DNA from 3 places in the Bacillus sp. EB106-06-01-XG163 genome. Region 2 is predicted to be linked to each of the others. Evidence: predicted binding sites of a transcription regulator. Region 2 holds the regulator's gene; each other region holds the start of a gene.
What was found. Region 2 encodes LexA, which represses DNA repair genes until DNA is damaged. Its sites were predicted from a motif close to CGAACATATGTTCG; they were not measured.
Positions count from the first base shown of each region.

Region 1: a site for LexA is predicted at 2,269-2,282, ahead of AC3WTF_RS02000 (DNA polymerase IV). Genes of this name have one in related genera too.
Region 3: a site for LexA is predicted at 3,785-3,798, ahead of AC3WTF_RS07275 (YhjD family protein). Genes of this name have one in related genera too.

Region 1 covers NZ_JBYTDS010000002.1:35,877-42,433, forward strand. Annotated here, with positions in the region: gene AC3WTF_RS01985 (AI-2E family transporter) at 1-288, opposite strand, end outside; gene AC3WTF_RS01990 (YqzH family protein) at 361-567, opposite strand; gene AC3WTF_RS01995 (YolD-like family protein) at 669-1,013, opposite strand; gene AC3WTF_RS02000 (DNA polymerase IV) at 1,029-2,255, opposite strand; gene AC3WTF_RS02005 (GNAT family N-acetyltransferase) at 2,471-2,941, shown strand; gene AC3WTF_RS02010 (antibiotic biosynthesis monooxygenase family protein) at 2,954-3,298, shown strand; gene AC3WTF_RS02015 (GNAT family N-acetyltransferase) at 3,295-4,245, shown strand; gene AC3WTF_RS02020 (iron-sulfur cluster biosynthesis family protein) at 4,336-4,698, shown strand; gene AC3WTF_RS02025 (DUF2552 family protein) at 4,673-4,912, shown strand; gene AC3WTF_RS02030 (alpha/beta hydrolase) at 4,952-5,866, opposite strand; gene AC3WTF_RS02035 (YqkE family protein) at 5,989-6,213, shown strand; gene AC3WTF_RS02040 (aldo/keto reductase) at 6,246-6,557, opposite strand, start outside.
Region 2 covers NZ_JBYTDS010000001.1:99,480-106,036, forward strand. Annotated here, with positions in the region: gene tkt (transketolase) at 1-977, opposite strand, end outside; gene AC3WTF_RS00350 (DUF896 domain-containing protein) at 1,144-1,377, opposite strand; gene AC3WTF_RS00355 (YneB family resolvase-like protein) at 1,446-2,096, opposite strand; gene yneA (cell division suppressor protein YneA) at 2,112-2,423, opposite strand; gene lexA (transcriptional repressor LexA) at 2,580-3,200, shown strand; gene AC3WTF_RS00370 (hypothetical protein) at 3,539-3,967, opposite strand; gene AC3WTF_RS00375 (YndM family protein) at 4,121-4,570, shown strand; gene AC3WTF_RS00380 (prohibitin family protein) at 4,598-5,428, opposite strand; gene AC3WTF_RS00385 (DUF8570 family protein) at 5,415-5,564, opposite strand; gene AC3WTF_RS00390 (poly-gamma-glutamate hydrolase family protein) at 5,673-6,494, opposite strand.
Region 3 covers NZ_JBYTDS010000004.1:263,781-270,337, forward strand. Annotated here, with positions in the region: gene AC3WTF_RS07250 (AbrB family transcriptional regulator) at 1-260, shown strand, start outside; gene AC3WTF_RS07255 (MarR family transcriptional regulator) at 297-818, opposite strand; gene AC3WTF_RS07260 (monooxygenase) at 907-2,385, opposite strand; gene lepB (signal peptidase I) at 2,533-3,048, opposite strand; gene AC3WTF_RS07270 (TVP38/TMEM64 family protein) at 3,045-3,671, opposite strand; gene AC3WTF_RS07275 (YhjD family protein) at 3,824-4,183, shown strand; gene AC3WTF_RS07280 (DUF3311 domain-containing protein) at 4,304-4,504, shown strand; gene AC3WTF_RS07285 (sodium:solute symporter family protein) at 4,501-5,970, shown strand; gene AC3WTF_RS07290 (YbjQ family protein) at 6,012-6,329, shown strand; gene AC3WTF_RS07295 (excalibur calcium-binding domain-containing protein) at 6,362-6,557, opposite strand, start outside.

The sequences.
Region 1 (6,557 bases), on a different contig from region 2:
TTGAACGGCAGGGCCCGCCGTATAAAGGAAGAGGACAAAAAGGCCGGCTGTTCCCGCATAAATCGCTAAAATCGCGATTCCTTCGGGCAGCTTTAATTTCGCATGCAGCACTCTGACGAGCGGGCGGCACAAATAGTAAAGGACGCCCGATAATACAATGGGCGGAAACAAGGTTTTAACCGTAATCACAACAGGCTGGAACAAAAAGTCTATTAATGTTCCGAGATAAATGATGAGAAATAACAGAAGAACGGCATAGCCGATCCTGAAATAAGGCCCGACAGGCATATCCTGCACCACGCAATCTTTAAGGGTTTACTCTCGGACATTTCCCTTATCGCCCGGTGCATAAACGTCGTGTCAGGAAAACTGCCCCTGATTGGTGACGTAATCGTAGATAATATCTTCTACATGGGCATGGAGATCCTCATCGGGTTCTTCATTCCTTCTTTCTTCTAAAGCTTTTTTTAAACTCTGTTTTTCATAGGGGCTCAGCGGATCTGTCGACACATTCCGTCCATACTGGCGGAGGGCTTGTCCCAGCATTTTTTCTATAAATTGATCCATTATATATTCTCCTATTCTTGTCATTCATCTTTATTCTACTAAATATCATGTGATCCTCCCACTCTTCTATCATATTTTCTGTCAGGGCCGGGTTAGGATTTTTATTCCAATTCAGCTGAGAGAATACGATGAAACGGCAGCGTTAACGCATCTTCATCGTTTATGATTTTTAAACGCTTTTCGTCATGCCTCACTTGTTTTACCCAGCCCCAAAAGCGGCGGGGGCCGTGTGCGGAAGCGTAGGTGACCGAAATGGCCCTGCCTTCTTCAATCGACGCCGCAATGATGCGGTTCATGTCGTTCAGTTGCTCTTCGCTCAGTTCCGGAGGCCGGAATTCCCGTTCTTTTCGTTTTTTCGCAAGCAGCTGCTCCCGATGTTCGGGCAGCATCATCCGGCTTGATTCCCACATGACATTATACCCGGGTGTTAATTTGTTCGGATTCATGTATATCACCTCAAATTATTTGTAATGCCCGCCGATTTTTTCAGCCCGGTGAAAGGCTTGGCCGGCCTCTGTCAGTGAAGCGGCATGGAGGAGCGACGCAGGGCCGTACCGCTCATGAATATCATCCAATACTTTGCCGAGACTGATCTTTTTTTCCTGGGCATCGAACAGGCTCAGCTGAACATAATCACAAGGCTCCAGCTGGGAAAGGGAGACGCCGGCGCTGCGGACGGGCGCACCGTTCCAATGCTCTTTGAAGAGCTTGACCGCCGTTTTAAAAATATCCATTCCGAAATTAGTCGGTGACACCAGCTTTCTCTGTCTGTGAAAACCTGAAGGGAATTCAAAATCAGCGCCTCTGATGCTGACCGAAACCGTATGGCCGATGTATTGTTTGAAACGGGCGCGGCGGGCCACTTCTTCGCTTAACTCCAGCAGCACGACTTTGATATCCTCAAAGCGGCTGTAGTCTCTCGGGAGGGTCATGTTATGGCCGATCGCTTTTTGCCGGCTGTGCGTGTTGACGGTGACCGGAGAGGGATCGATGCCGCGGGCTGTCCGCTGAAGCAATTCGCCGTTAATGCCCCAGCGTTTTTTCAGCAATTCGGCGGGGTGTCCGGCAAGCCCGCCGATTGTGCTGATACCCATCCGTCTTAAATGATGCTCCATCCGTTTTCCGATGCCGAATAATTTTCCGATCGGCAGCGGCCACAGATCCTGCCTGATATTTGACATATCCAATCTGTGGATGCCGGATGCGTTTTTTTTGGCAAAATGGTCGCAAGCCATTTTCGCGAGCGCCTTATTCGGCCCGATGCCGACACGGGCATAAATTCCGAATTCACGCATAATCGCTTGCTGAATGCTTTCGGCAATTGTAAAAGGATCACCGAACAGCCGCCTGCTTCCGGTCACGTCGAGAAACTGCTCATCGATGGAGTAGGGTTCTACAAGATCGGTATACCGTTCAAACAGTTCGGTAATCATGACGGATACATCAATATACCGCTGCATCCGCGGACGGACAATAACGGCGTCGGGACATTTGGCCTGCGCTTCCCACAGCCGTTCGGCATTTTTTACGCCGTATCGTTTGGCGAGCGGACAAGCCGCAAGCACGACGCCGCTGCGTCTTTCGGGATCTCCCGAGACAATCACGGGCCGGCTTTTGAGATGAGGCGCTTCCGCTTTTTCCACAGACGCATAAAACGATTGCATATCTACAAGAAGAATATCAGCCATAAAAAAACCTCCGGGAACATTTGTTCTGTTTTTCATTGTACCCGAACAATGATCACGTTTATACTGGTAAATCATTCCCCGGCTGGAAGACGTGCTGATTCGTTCGCTTGAAAAGAAATCATTTACAATTGCAAACAACCCACATATAATTTTTTATATTCCAATGAGAAGAGCTGACATTCATTTTGCCGGACGAAAAGGAGAGTCAATCGATAATGGATATTCGAACAATTACCTCTGAAGACTATGAAATGGTTACGTCTGTTTTGAATGATTGGTGGGGCGGCAGGCAGATGAAAGACAAACTGCCGCGCTTGTTTTTTGAACATTTTCAGGACACAAGCTTTATCACGTACGGGCCGGAGGGAATGACCGGTTTTTTAATCGGTTTTCAGTCACAATCAGACCCTGAGACAGCCTACATTCATTTTTCCGGTGTGCATCCGGATTTCAGAAAAATGCAAATTGGAAAACAGCTCTACGATCGATTTATGGAGACGGTGAAAAAAAGGGGCTGCACAAAAGTCAATTGCGTGACGGCACCTGTCAATAAAGTATCAATCGCTTATCATACAAAATTAGGCTTTGAAGCTGAAAAAGGAACCAAAACCGTAAACGGAATCCCTGTTTTTGCGAATTATGACGGTCCGGGAGAAGACCGGATTCTGTTTGTGAAATATATGTAGAGGGGGATGAATATGGGTTTTTTAGCTGACACGCCCAAACCGCCTTATTATGCGGTCATTTTTTCATCAATAAAGGGAAAATATGATGAGGAATATGAACATACGGCAGAGCGCATGATGAATTTGGCAGGCGGACAGCCGGGCTTTTTAGGCGCGGAAAGCGTTCGGGAGGAAAACGGCTGCGGCATCACGGTTTCCTACTGGGACAGCCTGGAGGCGATTAAAAGGTGGAAAGATCATACTGACCACCAGGCGGCAAAACAAAAAGGAAAAACCGCCTGGTATGAAGCGTACGCGGTCCGCATTACGAAGACGGAGTCACAGCGGATGTTTGCGTCAAAAGGGGCGGAAGATTGATTACATTTTTACAGCATACACAAGAACAGACCGCGCGGGAAATTGCGGCGGTTCAGCGGTGCGCTTATCAAAAAGAAGCCGAGCTGATCGGCTTTTTCGGCATTCCCGCCTTGCATGAAACACCCGATGATATACAGCGGTCACGGGAGACGTTTGCCGGTTTCAAGGAAAAAGATCAGCTTGCAGGCGTCATTTCGTATGAAAAAAAGGGATATGACCTTGTCATATGCAGGCTGACGGTGCACCCGTCCGGCTTTCGAAAAGGAATCGGACGGGCGCTTATTCAATTTGTGATAGATCAAAACCGGGACGCCCAAAAAATAGAGGCGGCTACCGCCAGCCAAAACGTTCCGGCAGTCTCTCTCTATTTAAAAACCGGGTTCACAGAAGCCGGACAGATAGAGACGCCGGAAGGGCTGACCCTCTCGTTTTTTCATCTTTATCCGAAGAGGAAAGCGGAAGTTGTTCCGTACAAGCCGGAATGGAAAGAAACGTTTGAAAGAGAGAAGGCGGACTTGATCCGAATCTTCGGCCCAGCACTTCATTCTGTCAGCCACATCGGCAGCACCTCTATCCCGGGGATGGCCGCCAAACCCGTCATCGATATACTGGCGGAGGTTAAAGATATTTCGGACGCTGACCGATTCAGTCCGCAGCTGGAAGCACTCGGCTATGAGGCGAAAGGGGAAAACGGGATAGAGGGCCGGCGTTTCTTTCAAAAAGGCGGCAACAAGCGCACACACCACGTTCACATATACGAAACAGGCCATCCGGACGTGAAGCGTCATCTGCTGTTCCGGGATTACCTCACCGCAAAGCCTGAAAAAGCGGCTCAATACATGGAACTGAAACGGCACCTCGCTGAGACATACCCATACGATATGGCAAAGTATAGTGAAGGGAAAAATGACTGGATCAAGGCGGCTGAACAAGAGGCAAAGGACTAAGGAGAGCGGGCTGCTGTAAAGAAAGCAGAAACAATGCATACAGCGGCTCGGTATGCTACAATGGCGAAAATGAAAAACGGAGGATCATCTATGCAAATACATGTGACGGATGCGGCGAAACACACACTTCAGCAGGCGATGGACGCCAACCCGGGGAAAAAAGCGCAGCTCCGCTATGATGCAGAAGGCTGCGGGTGCGCGGTGAGCGGCGTGCCGACCATCTGGCTGGCGGACGAATTAACGGGACAATGCGAAGCCATTGAAACCAACGGACTTCCGCTTTACATCCAGACCTCACAAAAAGTGTTTTTTGACGAGGAAATGACAATCGATTACAATGAAAAGGCAAAAACGCTCGTCTTAAAAAGCCCGGCAGAGATGCTGAGCCCGAGAATGAGCATATTAGTAAAGCAGGGAGAAACGGAAAGTGAATCAAAAGCTGAAAGCCATTAAACAGACGGCACAGCATAAAACGTGGGTATCCTTTCTGAACAACAACCACCCGTACAGTCTGCTGCACTGGTCCATCGGAGGCGCTGAATCCGTTCAGAAGGATGTCTGGCTGCTTCAGGATGAGATGACCTTCAAAGCGCAGGAGTTTATGACAATCGACCTCGCCATTGACTGGATCGGAGAAAATATGGACGGGATTACCGACGTTTTATGACGGGAAAGCGAAAGAACCAGCATACGTTCTTTCGCTTTTTTACGTTTGCGTCATGGTATCTAAAAAGGTTTGAACGGCTTTACGGTAGCTCTCCGGATTTTTGGTGTATGACATGGCATGCCCGCCCGATTCGGCCAGATAGAGCATCTTAGGGCCGCGTTTTCTGCGGTGCAGCAATTCGGAACAAGCGGAGGGTATATAATCATCTTCCTTACTGTGAATAAACAGCACGGGCTGCCGGATGCGGCTGATAACCGATAAAGGCGATACATCACGGATACGGTATCCTTCTCTCATCCGCAAAAAGAAATCAGCCAAAGGCAGAAGCGGCCACGGAGGCAGCCGGAACTCCCGCTTCAGCCTGTAGGCGAGCTGATCGCGAAAGCTTGCGAACGGACAGTCCGCAATATAAAAATCAGCGCCGTTTTCATCCTGATGCCCGCCCGCGTATAATAAGGCCGTCACCGCCCCCATCGATTCCCCGTGGATGCCGATTCGACCGCCGTCTCCGGTTTTGTGTCTCACCCAATTCACGGCTTCTTCCAAATCATCTTTTTCAAAATAGCCGTAGCTCGTCGTTCTGCCGCCGCTTTTTCCGTGCCCGCGGTGGTCATATACGAGCACATTCCATCCTAAATCTAAAAATAAATCCATGTATTTCAATGAATTGAACGAATTTACGGTAACGCCGTGACAAATAATCATGGTGTTTGCCGTATGATGCGGGGCGACGTAAAAGCCTTTGATCTCATACCCGTGGCGTGACAGGATGACGGCTTCTTCTTTTTCCATGGCCTGAAAGGAATCAAATCTATCATGCCCGTCCGCCGTTTCTTTTTTCATGATATCTTCATCCGTCTTTTTCTTCATAAACATAATCAGATTCGTAAAAGCGAATCCGGCAGCCAAAAAGACTGCGCAAGCCGAACCGAACACCGCCAGCCATTTTTTCACACAGGCACCCTCCTTTCATATGAAAAATCCTTCCTCCGGCTTTTCAGGACCGTGAACGTTGCCGGCCTCCGGCGCTCCGTGGTACACTTGCTTCACCATATTCAGATACGGGGGGCGTCATGATGAAAAAGCAGCTGCCTAACGAAAAACACAGCTTAAAAGACGATCTGGGGGAAGATCTGAAGGCCAGGCTTTTGCAAATGAAAAGTGAGCTGAAGGAAGAAGACGAGAAAAAACAGGCGCAGCAAAAGGCGGAACAAATCAGAAAGCGAAAAGAAAAAGAAAAACATAAAAGCTTTGAAGAGCTTCTGAATGAAAGCAGTCTCGATTGGCACAAATATAAATAAACCGGCATCTGACAAGGTGCCGGTTTTATTGTTTAAGAACGATGGGCTTCGTATACGTCCCGTTTTGTATGGTATTGCAGGGCTTTGATTTCCTGGCTGCTTAAACGCCGGGCCTCTGCAGCCGAACAGTTTTCTCTCAGCTGCTCAAGTGAGCTGGCTCCGGTGATGACAGAAGCGACGGCCGGCTGTGACAGTAAGTATTGAAGAGAAAGCTCCGTCATGCTCAAGTCAGGTGCGGCAGCGCTGATCGCTTTTTTGGTTTCTGCCAGTTCTGCAAAAGAATATGTTAAATAGCCGTTCTCTTTTACGCTTGCGGCCGCTTGATCAAGCGGTTTTTCCGTAAG
Region 2 (6,557 bases):
GCAAGCTCAGGATATTTTTCTTTATAAGCCGCGAACAGTTCATTCCATTCCTGTTCTTTTTTCGAGCCGGCTTCTTTTACCGCTTTATTGAAATGCCCGTATACTTCTTCCGGAACATAAAAATCTTCTTCAAACGTCCAAGCATACGCTTCTTTTGTCAGCTTGCTCTCTTCTAGTCCTAACGGAGCGCCGTGAACGCCGGATGTGCCCGCACGGTTTGGAGAGCCGAAACCGATCGTGGTTTTCACTTCAATCAAAGTCGGTTTTTTATCATTCTGGCGCGCTTTTTCAATTGCAGCCGTCAATTCAGCGATGTTGTTTCCGTCCTCAACATAAAGAACTTCCCAGTTCATTGCTTCAAAACGCTGCTTTACATTTTCAGAGAAAGAACGGTCTAAATCGCCGTCTAAGGAAATGTCATTAGAATCGTATAATACGATCAGGCGGCCTAATTCAAGATGGCCTGCAAGAGAAGCGGCTTCGGAAGAAATGCCTTCCATTAAATCACCGTCTCCGCAAATACTGTATGTATAATGATCAACTACGTTGAAAGAATCACGGTTATATGTCTCAGCCAGATGGCGTTCTGCAATTGCCATTCCCACTGCCATTGCAATACCCTGTCCAAGCGGCCCGGTCGTAGCGTCTACTCCGGCTGTGTGCCCGAACTCCGGATGTCCCGGTGTTTTGCTTCCCCATTGACGGAACTGTTTCAAGTCTTCAATGCTGAGGTCATATCCGCTTAAATGCAGCATGCTGTATAAAAGCATTGAACCGTGGCCTGCTGATAAAACAAAGCGGTCGCGGTTAAACCAGCCCGGATTCTGCGGGTTTACATTCATAAATTTCGTCCACAGCGTATATGCCATCGGAGCGGCTCCCATCGGCATGCCCGGATGTCCGGAATTCGCTTTTTCAATTGCGTCTATAGATAGTGTACGAATGGTGGCAACTGATTTCTTTTCAATTGTATCCATTATAATCCCCTTCCTTATTGTTGTACCTTTTCATCATAAAGCGATGCTGACTTTTTCTCAACTCTTTCAGCTTAAATTTGAGATAAACTTGTTGAAAATTGTCGTAAATCACATCCTGATATTAGTATATACGAAAAAAGAATACGTATTGCCGTATTCTTTCTGTTTAATGAAGATTATTTTTCTGTTGTTCTCTTTTTAATTTTTCAGGGGTGACATCGTTGCCTTCCGGATCAATCACTTTTACGCTCTTTAACGTATTTTTCATTGAGGAGCGGAATCCTTTCAAATACTCCTGGCGAAGCTTTTGCTGTTCAGCTTTTTCCTCATCCGTTATCGTGTTTGATTTAGCTTTTTGAGCCAATTCGTTAATTCTTGCGATTTTTTCTTTAGAAATCATAATAAGCTCCTTTGGTGCGTGTTGATTATATACTACTAAAACGCAGTCTTTTTTACAACTGATGCGCGTCAGCTGCCTTCTGTGTCTGCGGTATATTCCTGAAACCGCCGGTGAACCGTGGCTTTGGACACATCGTAGCCGAATCCCCTTAAGGTCGCTGCGATTTCTGCAAAGGTAAGCTTGTTGGCTCTCAGCCTGATAATTTCCGAAACCGGAACCTCTTTTTTTTCTTTTCCGCTGTTTTCATGTCTGTTTTTCAGATTCCGTTCAGGTTTGTAGCCGTTTTTCACGGCTCTTTTCATTCCCCGCCGGATTTTCATATTGTGAATTTTCCTTTGATATTCCTCAACAATACTGACGATTTCGAGTACCATCGAATCAGCTTCGGAAAGCGCCAGTTCACCTTTATGAGCCGTCGTATATATTTTTACGTTCTCCCTGTAAATGCAATGCAAAAGCGCAATCTTGGCGTTTCCTCTTCCTAATCTCGTTTCGTCCTGCACCAATATCGCGTCAATATGTGATTTTTTAATTTCATCAAGCATTTCAAATACTCCGTCGCGGTCCATTTCGTAACCGCTGGCTTTCTCAGAAATGACTTTCACGACTTCCATGCCGTTTGCAGCAGCGATCTCACTGAGCTCCTCTTCCTGTCTTTTTAATGACGTTTGCTGCTGTTCTTTGTTTGTGCTTACGCGGGCATAAATGAGTGCCTTCATTTCTCTCTTTCCTCTCTAATTGACAATGGCCAGCTGATATACGGCCGGATGCTTTTTCTTAACCGGAAGAATAAGTTCGTCTCCGGGCTTTATATCAGCAGTTTGGAGATGATTATTCTCCGTCACCCACTCAATGAAATCTTCTTTATTAATGTGTTTCTTTTCTGCTACATGATCCGCAAGTGACCAGAGTGTATCGCCGTCCTGAACCTTTATTTTAACATATTGGCTGAGGGACTGATCATTTCCCGCACATGAGACAAGTAAAATAGCGGCACTTAAAATCGCAGTAAACAGTCCGACAAATATAATAGATTCTTTCGCCATGTAAACAACCTCCGATAAGAATGTTTGTTCGCTTTTTATACCTTTCAGTATATACGAACAAACGTTTCTGTCAATCGTTTTTTTCGAACCTATGTTTGTACTGTCAGGAAAATCATGCTATAATCTACTTAAAATCGACGTTTTGAGGTGCGAAATATGACGAAGCTATCAAAAAGGCAGCTTGATATCCTGCGTTTTATTAAAGAAGAGGTAAAAACGAAAGGATATCCGCCTTCTGTAAGAGAGATAGGAGAAGCAGTAGGACTGGCTTCCAGTTCAACCGTGCACGGCCATTTGGCGCGGCTGGAGACAAAAGGCCTGATCAGACGGGACCCTACTAAACCGAGGGCGATTGAGGTATTGGATGAAGAAGAAGTCCACATTCCGAAAAGCCAGGTCGTAAACGTTCCGGTCATCGGGAAAGTGACGGCGGGTATTCCGATTACGGCTGTTGAAAATATTGACGAGTATTTTCCGCTTCCTGACCGGATGGTTCCTCCGGGCGAACATGTCTTTATGTTAGAAATCATGGGAGAAAGTATGATCGACGCCGGCATTTTTGACAAAGATTACGTCATTGTCAAACAGCAGAACACGGCCAATAACGGAGAAATCGTCGTAGCTATGACCGAAGATGATGAAGCGACGGTCAAGCGCTTCTATAAAGAAGACAATTATGTGCGGCTGCAGCCGGAAAATCCGACGATGGAGCCGATTATCCTGCAAAACGTAAGCATTTTGGGGAAAGTTATCGGCGTATTCAGGGCCGTACATTAATTCTATTAAACTTCATTTATTGTAAAAACCCCTCTGTAAGGGGTTTTTTTGCATAAAAAAAAGCAGATTCGCCCTGGCTTAAGAAACGAATCTGCTAAGGAGGAAAAACTTACATTCTTATTATCCGACATCACACTTTTGAAGTCAACTAATAATGTTTCCCTCGAGAAACTTTTCATTCATTTTTCAACTTTGTATATTTGTGCGTGATGAATTTACTTTTGTTTATGTTTTCTTTGGGCGGGTGCATTAAAATTTATATATGAATATTTAGTACATAGTACAATAAGTTATATTTAAATATAAAAAAACCCGCTGCCTTTAGCGAGTATCTATTTTCAATCAAAATGATAATACTCTACACCGTAAAACCCTTTAATATAGACGGGGCCACAGACGTTTGAAGAACTTTCAACCAGAATTCTGTATTTGTGATACGGATCAATTGATTTTTTATCCTGGGCACTGAGGTTTAACCAGCTGCCGCTGTAGTTTTTAGAACTTAATGTATAAAAATTCCCGTTCAGCGCCATCCGCTGGAGTTTCATGCTTAAACCGCATGAAGAGTTGTTCATTATGGTGAACTTATATCCTAAAAAGTAATCGTCGGCAGCTACAGCCCCCGGATTTTCAATATGAAACTCTTTTGCATTTCCCTCCAAAGTGAAGCTTGTTTTTGATCCGAATTCAGTGGTAGCCGCTTTAGCTGAGTGTATGCCGCTAAAACATAATAAAAAAACAGCAATACATATCCAGTATTTTTTCATTTGCATCCCCCTTTTTACATATTTTAACTTGTGAATCCTGTGATGTCTATTCACATTTTATTAAAACGTATGCTTTATAACCACTATATACCAGTTTAAAAATTTGCGGATTGCTTACAATGAAGACTAAACGAAATAACGAAGGTGGTTCAAATGAAACACGTAATTGCTTTCGCTTCTAAAACGGCGCTCACACTTGCTTTACTGTACATTGTTCTGGATCTTATGTACCAAGTAACCTTTTTAAACGTTCTGTTTATTACAGTGATCTTAAGTTTAATCACTTATTTTGCGGGTGATTGCATGATTCTGCCGAGAACAAGCAATTTCACAGCCGTTGCAGCTGATTTCGGGATTTCATTCATTATATTATGGATATTCCTTATGAACATTGGCGGATTTAATGTCTCTCCTGCCGCGGCATCGGTTATCTCTGCACTTTGCATTTCTGTTTTTGAGGCATTTTTTCACCGGTATTTGCAGCAATATGTACTTCCCGAAGATTATCAGGACACAACAGAGACGGATAGCACGCTATGGAGCTATCAAACCGAGGCGTCTGAAGAATTAGTGCCGGAAAAAGACCCTCAGGAAAAAACATAAAAAGGAGGCAATCGCCTCCTTCTCATTTTATTTTTGCTTCTGATCGTCCAGCGGCAGCTGCAGCAGTGAGTCTGTGCCTGTCGCTTTCGGCGTTTTTCCGTCCCATTTTTCAATCCATTTATATTTGATCATCTCATCGGACATTGATTTCTTTATGATTTCGTTATAATCAGCGATCCCTTCCGCTTCAATTTTTTTCTTTTTCGCTTCGGCTTCGGCTATTTTAATTTCAGTTTGTGTCCGTTCAAGTTCCTGTGAAGACTTCACCCTTGCATCGATAGCTTCCTGTGTGGCTTTATCCGGCTTCGGTACGCCAAGCGTCAGATCATCAATTAAAAATCCAAGACTCTTCATATCATCAGCAAATCTCTTTTGAACATCGGCAGCGGCCTCTGCAGATTTTTGCCCGTATGTGTCAATAACCGAGTATTTGCTGATTGATTTTCGCGCCGCATCCCACAGCCTTGTTTTTAAATATGTATTTTCAATCGTTTCAACGTCTACCGCTCCGAATTTGTTAAACAGATCGACTACTTTATCAGGCTGCACGACATAGTTGTAAGCGATATCCATTTCTATATTTTTACCGTCTGAGGTTGCCACTTTTATATTTTCATTATTCACTGTCTGCATACGCACCGGATATTCCGTTACTTTATTAAATAATCCGACTAAGTGCCAGCCTTGGTCCAATGTGTCGGATTTTACCCCGCCATTCGGTGAGTATACAACCCCGACATAACCGTTCGGTATTTTTTCAATGAATAGTGACGCTGTAACGCCCGCAATTAAAAGGGCTGCACCTATAATCACACCGCCGATAATTTTTTTTGTGTTTCCGCGCTTATTTTCGCTCATGCTGATCTTCTTCCTCCCATGACTTTTTGAATTTTTTGGCTCCGCTTCCCACTTGTTTAAAGATTGGACTAAGCATCAGCCATAAACCGAATCCGATGATGACAAGAAGAATGATAGACCCGATCATCACTTTCATTTGCCCACCTCTTTTCTTTCATCCTGTCAATTATGTATACGATCTTAAGAACTTAAAGTTTCATAAATTTCAAAAGAAAAAGCCCCGCCGACAAAATAGGCGTGCTTATTAATATTTGTCACTGATAAAATCAGAAATCGTTTTTGTGAATTGGTAAAAGGTCCCGTTTTGTGTGGATGCTCTGCTTTTCAGCGTAAAAGTGTCAAATAGTGATTTTCTGAAGCCGGTGCTCATTTCGATTTGAATACTCAATCCGGATGAAGATTGATTGGCAAGGTTGTTCGGACTGACGCCTGCATATTTATCATTTATGCCAAGAAGAACGGCAGGATACCCGTGCCGTTTCAGCACATCGGTCAAAAGTTCGGCCCGTTCTCTGTCTGTACCGCCGATTTTTATCTTTTTATCGTCACTGCCGTAACCGTGCAATGAAATGACATGAGAGTGCTCTTTCACCATTTGCACGGCCTTAGGTTCATCGAAATGCGAACTTGTCAAATGCAGAGCCGCATTACCGGCTGATTTTAACCCTTCAAATAAATATAAACTCCGGTTTTCGGCAATTTCTCTGGCTAACTCACTGGTCCCCGGCTCTATGCCTCCGCCGTGTATAGCTAATATGAGGACAGAAGGGTCATGCTCTCGCGTTGAAATGGAAAAATCGGAAGGATCTTCATTCAGCTTTAATTCCTCGAAACTGCCGTAAATATCTGAAGCGGCATCAGCCCGAAAGAACGGCAGAAGCAAAAACGGTAAAATTAAAACTAAAATTCCTTTTTTGGTTATTGATGGCATTTGTATGTTTATGTTACAATACAAATGCTTCAGCCTTTGAAGCGAACGGCAGAACAGGGTGACTTTGGACGGTTTCTTCTGCTCTGCCTCTTTGCCAGCTGCTTTACGGTCTATTCTTCTAACCCTTTTTGCCATAACATCATCCTTTCTTTTGTTTACACTTTTGTCACAATATTATATACGTTGGACAAAACCTCC
Region 3 (6,557 bases), on a different contig from region 2:
TTCTGAGCGCGATTGCGGTTTCTAAATTAACGGGCATCTCCATGATTACATCTGTTCTCGCCTTTTCTCCCGGCGGGATCGCCGAGATGGCGGCGACTTCGATCACCCTGCACGAAGACTCGACTTTCGTCGTCGCGGTTCAGGTCATCCGGATCGTTCTCGTCATCGCCATGCTTCCGCCCTTCTATCGGCTGCTGCACCACCTTTCTCAGCTGAAACGGGCACACGGCGAGAGAGACCGGGCAGAAAGAGGAACATGATCCGAATAAAAAAACACGCATCCATATGCGTGTTTTTTATTTGAACAGCTCTCCGCCGCCATTTACAGACCGCCAGTTTGCTGAAAGATCACGGAACAGCCGTTCAGCAAATAACAGTTCTTCATCTGTATAGCGGTCTAAAAACGCCAAGAGCCGCTTTTTTATCAATTCATGATATTCATGATGAAGGGAATGCAACTCTTTCCCGGCAGGAGTCAGCCGGAAATAGACTTCTTTTTTATTGTCGCTCAGCCGGGTCCTGCGCAGAAAGCCGGCTTCCAAAAACTTCGCGCAGCTTCTCGACACGGTCGGCTTTGTCGTCTTCATTTTTTCCGCTATTGACGTGACATTGATCGGTTCATGATCTCCGATACACGACAAAATGTGAATTTCCGTCAAGGTCAGATGTAATTTTTTTCCGTTTTCTTCACGGAGTTCGTCCATCCGTCCGGCCAACGACGCCCTTATGTCCTCCTGACACCTCTCCTGCTCGTGAAAAATATCTGTCAGCCCTTCAAGAATCATGTGTTTTGCATGGTCTGGCTGTCTTCTGTCCAACTGCTGAATCACCCTTCCGTATTGATTGTTTCTTTTACTATAACGTTTTGTTACACAAGAAACAATCACACAGGCGCATAAAAGGGTATCAGATGAATCCCCATCTCTCCAAACCGGCCAGAACAGCTTCTTCCGCTTCACGTCCCGAGCCGCCGGCTGCCCATGCCGCGTGGCCGTCCGGCCGGATTAAAACGGTGTGGACGTCATCCCAATCGGCACGTGTTTCAGCAAGCTCCGCCCTGACAGCTGCCACGCTGTCCGTATCAATACCGGCGGGAATGCTCCCTCTTAATGATAAAAGCACAAAGGCGCCCTTATGAAGAAAATCATACAGCCGGGTCAGCCGCCCGTCATGAAGGATCAATTCGATATCCGGCAGGCGTTTTCCGTTCAGGATATGCGGCGGCAGCTCCGCATCCGGTTCATAATGCAGATCAAGCGCGGATACTTTTCCCGCCAATAAACGGTTGGACTCCTGAAAATCCAGCAAAGCGGTCATCGTTTCTCTTAATGCCATCCCCGACTCGGTAAAATCCATGAGCTTTATCTGGGTTTTTATATTGTGCAATACTTCTTTTCCTGTGCTGTGCCTTTCCTGATGATAGCTGTCCAGAAGATGAGGCGCCGCTTTCCCCTTCATTTGCGCCACCAGCTTCCAGCCGAGGTTGAAGGCATCCTGAAGCCCCGTGTTCAGCCCTTGGCCGCCTGCGGGAAAATGAATGTGCGCCGCATCACCGGCCACAAAAACCCGGCCGGAGCGGTACTGCTCAGCCTGACGCTCGGCATTGCCGAACCGCGACATCCATACCGGATCACTCAATCCGAAATCAGTGCCGCATATCCGCCGCAGGTCTTCTTTCAGCTCATTTTCGGTGACCGGCTCTTCCTTCCGCTTTTGCGGAGCGTGCGGAGAAACGATGAGGACGCGGAAAAGTCCGTCCGTAAGAGGGACAATCACAACCGATCCCTCCAGGCGGCACGTTGAAAAAAAGGAAGATTCGGGCGGATGTGTCAAAGCGGCATCACAGAGCGTTCCTGTTAAGTCGGCATCAGTGCCCGAAAAAGCGATGCCCGCCTGTTTCCTGACAATGCTCCCCGCTCCGTCTGTACCCGCGGCATATAAGCTGTGAAGAGTGCGGATACCGCTTTCGTCCCGGAACACCGTCTCCACTCCGTCATCCGTCTGGGTGACAGCCATCGCTTCCGCCCCGCGGATGATGTCTGCGCCGAGACTTGATGCATACTCCTCCAAAATCCGCTCCGTTTCTGCCTGAGGCAGCATTAACGAATAATTCTGCTTCGTATCCAGCCGAGAAAAATCCAGCCGTGTATCCAGCATGGAAAAATGGCCGGAAGACACCTTCGTCCCTTTTTCCAAAAAGCGTTCCAATATGCCTCTCATGGCAAAAAGCTCAAGTGTTCGCGGATGCATAATAAGCGCTTTGGAATATGGCACCGTCTTCTTCAATCGTTCAATAACAGTCGTTTTCACTCCGGCCAGCGCCAGTTCTGATGCAAGCATAAGCCCGACCGGACCTCCCCCGATAATGGCAGCCTGTGTTTTCATCTCATCAGCCCTCTTTCATATTTTTTGTTACACGAGTAACAAAATCACCAAAAAATAAAACGCCTCCTTTTTGTTTCGCGCGTAACAATTTTCATTATAGTCTTCCCTCTGCTTTTTTACAATCATTTCCGAAAAAAAAGACGCCGTTTACTTGGCGTCTGATTCACTGATGACTCCGACAATGTCTTTATCCTTAATCGGACCGAAATGACGGCTGTCGAGGCTGTATATGCGGTTGTCGCCAATAACAAAGTATTGTCCCTTCGGTATGCTTTTGCGCCCGGTCGTTTCCTTCAGCGTATAATCACCGGTCACATGGCTCCCGGCGGACAATGATGACTTTAACGGTTTTAAAAACGGTTCCGCCACCCGTTTTCCATTCACATACAGCTGATCCTCCCTGTATGCGATTGACTCGCCGGGGAGCCCGATGACACGTTTGATCAGCACTTTGCGGTGCGGGCCTTTAAACAGGACAATATCGAAACGGCGGATCGTTTTGTAACGATGGGAAAACTTGTTGACCATCAGCTCATTTCCTTGTTTAAAGGTCGGATTCATGCTGATTCCTTCGACTTTATAATCAATAAAAATGGCATTCTTTAATTGTATGGCCAAAACAACGATAAGCACGCCGGCTATAAACCAAAATCGTTTTTTCAAGATTCCTGTCTCCCTCCGTCTTTCTCATGCTGACTGATTCTCATCTGTAAACGCCGTTCGATATGCTTTCCGACATACCACAGCACCGCGATCACCATTATGGCGCCCGCCATCCTGAAAGGCTGTGTCATGAGTGCGTGAAGATCATACCCGATAAAGCTGATCATAAAGATCATGACCATTTTCCCCATAGCGGCTGCTGATATAAACTGCAGCGCCCCCACCCGTGACAGGCCGGCAACGATATGAACCGCAGCGGACGGCGTAAAGGGGAAGCAAAGTAAAATAAACAGCGGACCGAAACCGTGCCGCTCAACCCAGAGCATCATCCGCCTTATGGTCTGATGCCTGCGGATGAAACCGAAAGCTCTTTTCTGTCCGAAACGGCGGACGGCATAAAACATCAGCATCGATCCTGCCGCAGACCCGAGCCATGACAGAAAAAAACCTTCCCACAAACCAAATGCATTCGTATTCGCCACCACAAATACAACGAGCGGCAAAAACGGAAGAAACGCTTCAATAAAAGGCAGTGCAGCCGCAGCCGCCGGGCCGAAAGCTCTATAGCTTTGGAACCATTCCGTCAGCTGTTCCTCAGTCAAATATGATAAAAATTGCTCCAACGTTTATACTCCTTAACGAGTTTGTCTATCCTTATTCTACACATTATCTCCAAAAAACGAAAATGTTTACGAGATTTTCCGACTTGAAATATCGTGTAAGCGAGTATAAAATAAGAACAAACGTTCTCTTTTTTAAGAAAGAAGGAGTATTTATGCCTGACATCCGGAGCAGCACCCGCGATCTCATCGAAAAAGGGCTGTTTCTGCCCATGGCGGCTGCCATCCTGAACCGGGACCTCGAAGCGCTTGATTCGTGCCCGTTCAAATTAAAACAACCCTATAAACAGCTTATCAGCTGCTCTTTAAAATTAGCACAAAAGGATTTGAGTGATGTTCGAAAAGAGTTAAGAAAGCGTAAAATTAAAATATACGAAGCGGAAAGAGACGAAGCATTTACGCTTTATATATGCACCATTAACGGCTATGAAGAAAAACACCGTTATTTCAACCCGAGAATACGGGAACAGGTAACCGCCTTATTAGAATATTACCTGTCTCTTGCGACCATTTAAAAAGCAGCCGGGACTGCTTTTCCTTTTCAACTGATAAATTTCAGACTATTCACACTATACATTCGACATGATTTTCTTTATAATCGGGACACGCTGTTTTCAATGAAAAGGAGGAATGTTATGAAACTGATTCATGTTCTCGCCGCCCTGCCCTTTTTCGGAATTCTCGCCGGCATTCCATTTGCCAACCGGGTGACGCCTTATGTTTTCGGAATGCCTTTCATTCTCGCGTATGTCGTCATCTGGGCGGTGCTGACTTCCGTTCTGATGGCCGCCGTTTACAAATTGGACAAAGAAAACAAGGCGGGTGAGGCGGAATGAACGCAGCATTTCCCGTAATGGCCGCCGTGCTCCTGTTTTGTGTATATCTCGGAATCCGGGCCCGAAAAGGAAAACATATGGACCTTGAACAATGGACGGTGGGCGGACGCGGCTTCGGCACGATGTTTGTCTTTTTATTAATGGCGGGAGAAATATACACGACCTTTACATTCCTCGGCGGAAGCGGATGGGCTTACGGAAAAGGAGGCCCCGCCTTTTATATTATCGCGTACGGCTGCCTTGCCTACATTTTGTCATATTGGCTTCTGCCAGCCGTGTGGACTTACGCCAAACAACACAAACTGATGTCGCAATCAGATTTTTTTATTTCAAAATACAACAGCCCGCTCCTCGGCATTCTCGTATCGCTCGTCGGCATCGCATCCCTCATCCCCTATCTCGTCCTGCAGCTGAAAGGGCTCGGATTAATTGTTTCAGCAACGTCATACGGACAGATTCCGCCCTCAGCCGCTGTCTGGATCGGCGCTGTCTCCATCACGATTTATGTGATGATATCAGGAATCCACGGTTCAGCGTGGATATCAGTCGTTAAAGATATCATGATTTTAGGCATCGTCCTGTATTTAGGCATTTATCTGCCCATTCATTACTATGGCGGATTTACGGAGATGTTCAAACAAATTGACGCCGCAAAACCCGGTTTTCTCACGCTGCCGGAAACCGGACAGAGCGTTTCCTGGTTCAGCTCAACGGTTTTGCTGACCGCCCTCGGCTTTTATATGTGGCCCCATACATTTGCCGCTTCCTATTCGGCGGAGCATCCTCGGGTGTTTCGGAAAAACGCAATCATCATGCCTCTTTATCAGCTCGTCCTGCTGTTTGTCATCTTTACCGGATTTGCGGCGATTCTGCAGGTGCCCGGTTTAAAAGGGACGGACACGGATCTCGCGTTATTAAAGCTGTCTGTGAAAACCTTTGATCCCTGGTTTGTCGGACTGATCGGATCGGCGGGCATTCTGACGGCGCTTGTACCCGGTTCAATGATATTAATGGCCTCAAGCACGCTGTTCGCCAAAAATGTGTACAAAGCCATTCTGCCCGGCACGACTGACGAAAAAGTCTCACGGCTCGCAAAATACGCCGTACCCGTCATCGCGCTGATATCCGTATATTTTACGCTGAAAGGCGGAAATACCATCGTCACCTTGCTTTTAATGGGCTACAGCCTTGTCACCCAGCTTTTCCCCGCCCTCTTATTCAGCCTGCCGAAGCGGCGTTTCATCACAAGCCACGGCGCTTTTGCCGGCATAACGGCCGGGGTCGGAACGGTGGCCTTCATTACGCTGACCGAATCAACCATCGGAACCCTCTTTCCGTTTCTTCCGCAGATCGTTAAGGATATGAATACAGGCATCATCGCACTGGTTCTGAACATTGCCGTCATGTTTGCAGTCAGCGCCGCAGTCAGAAAAAAACAAATCAGCGCAGCCGAAAAGGCGGCTTAAATGGTAAGATAGCGGTAAGATACACGAAAGGGGAAAAACGCATGATCATGACAACGACCGAAACCGTCGCCGGAAAACAGATTACGGAAGTGAAAGGCTTGGTGACAAGCAGTATCGTCCAGTCCAGACACATCGGCAAAGACTTGCTTGCAGGCTTAAAATCTGTCGTCGGCGGCGAATTGAAAAGCTATACTGAAATGCTGGAAGACTCCAAAAAAGCGGTGAAAGAGCGGCTGATCAGAGAGGCGGAGCAGCTCGGAGCGAACGCCATCGTCGGCCTGCGGTTCGAACTGACCGCAGGACAGAACACATCCGAATTAATCGGATACGGAACCGCCGTCACCGCCGAATCCATTTAAAAAAACAAGCCTCTTTAAAGAGGCTTGTTTTTTTATTTCTCACATGCGATATAGTCTTTATCTCGGTCAAGTCTTTTATTTGCATTGTAAAGCGCTTTTGATACATACGGCTTGTACTTTGTTCTGCCGCCCTTGTTTTTCACTTTCGACGATTTGGCCACGCCGCCCTTATACACCTTATTCAGCGCCTTGCAGTTTTGATACGTTTTCACCTTTGTTTTCGCTTCT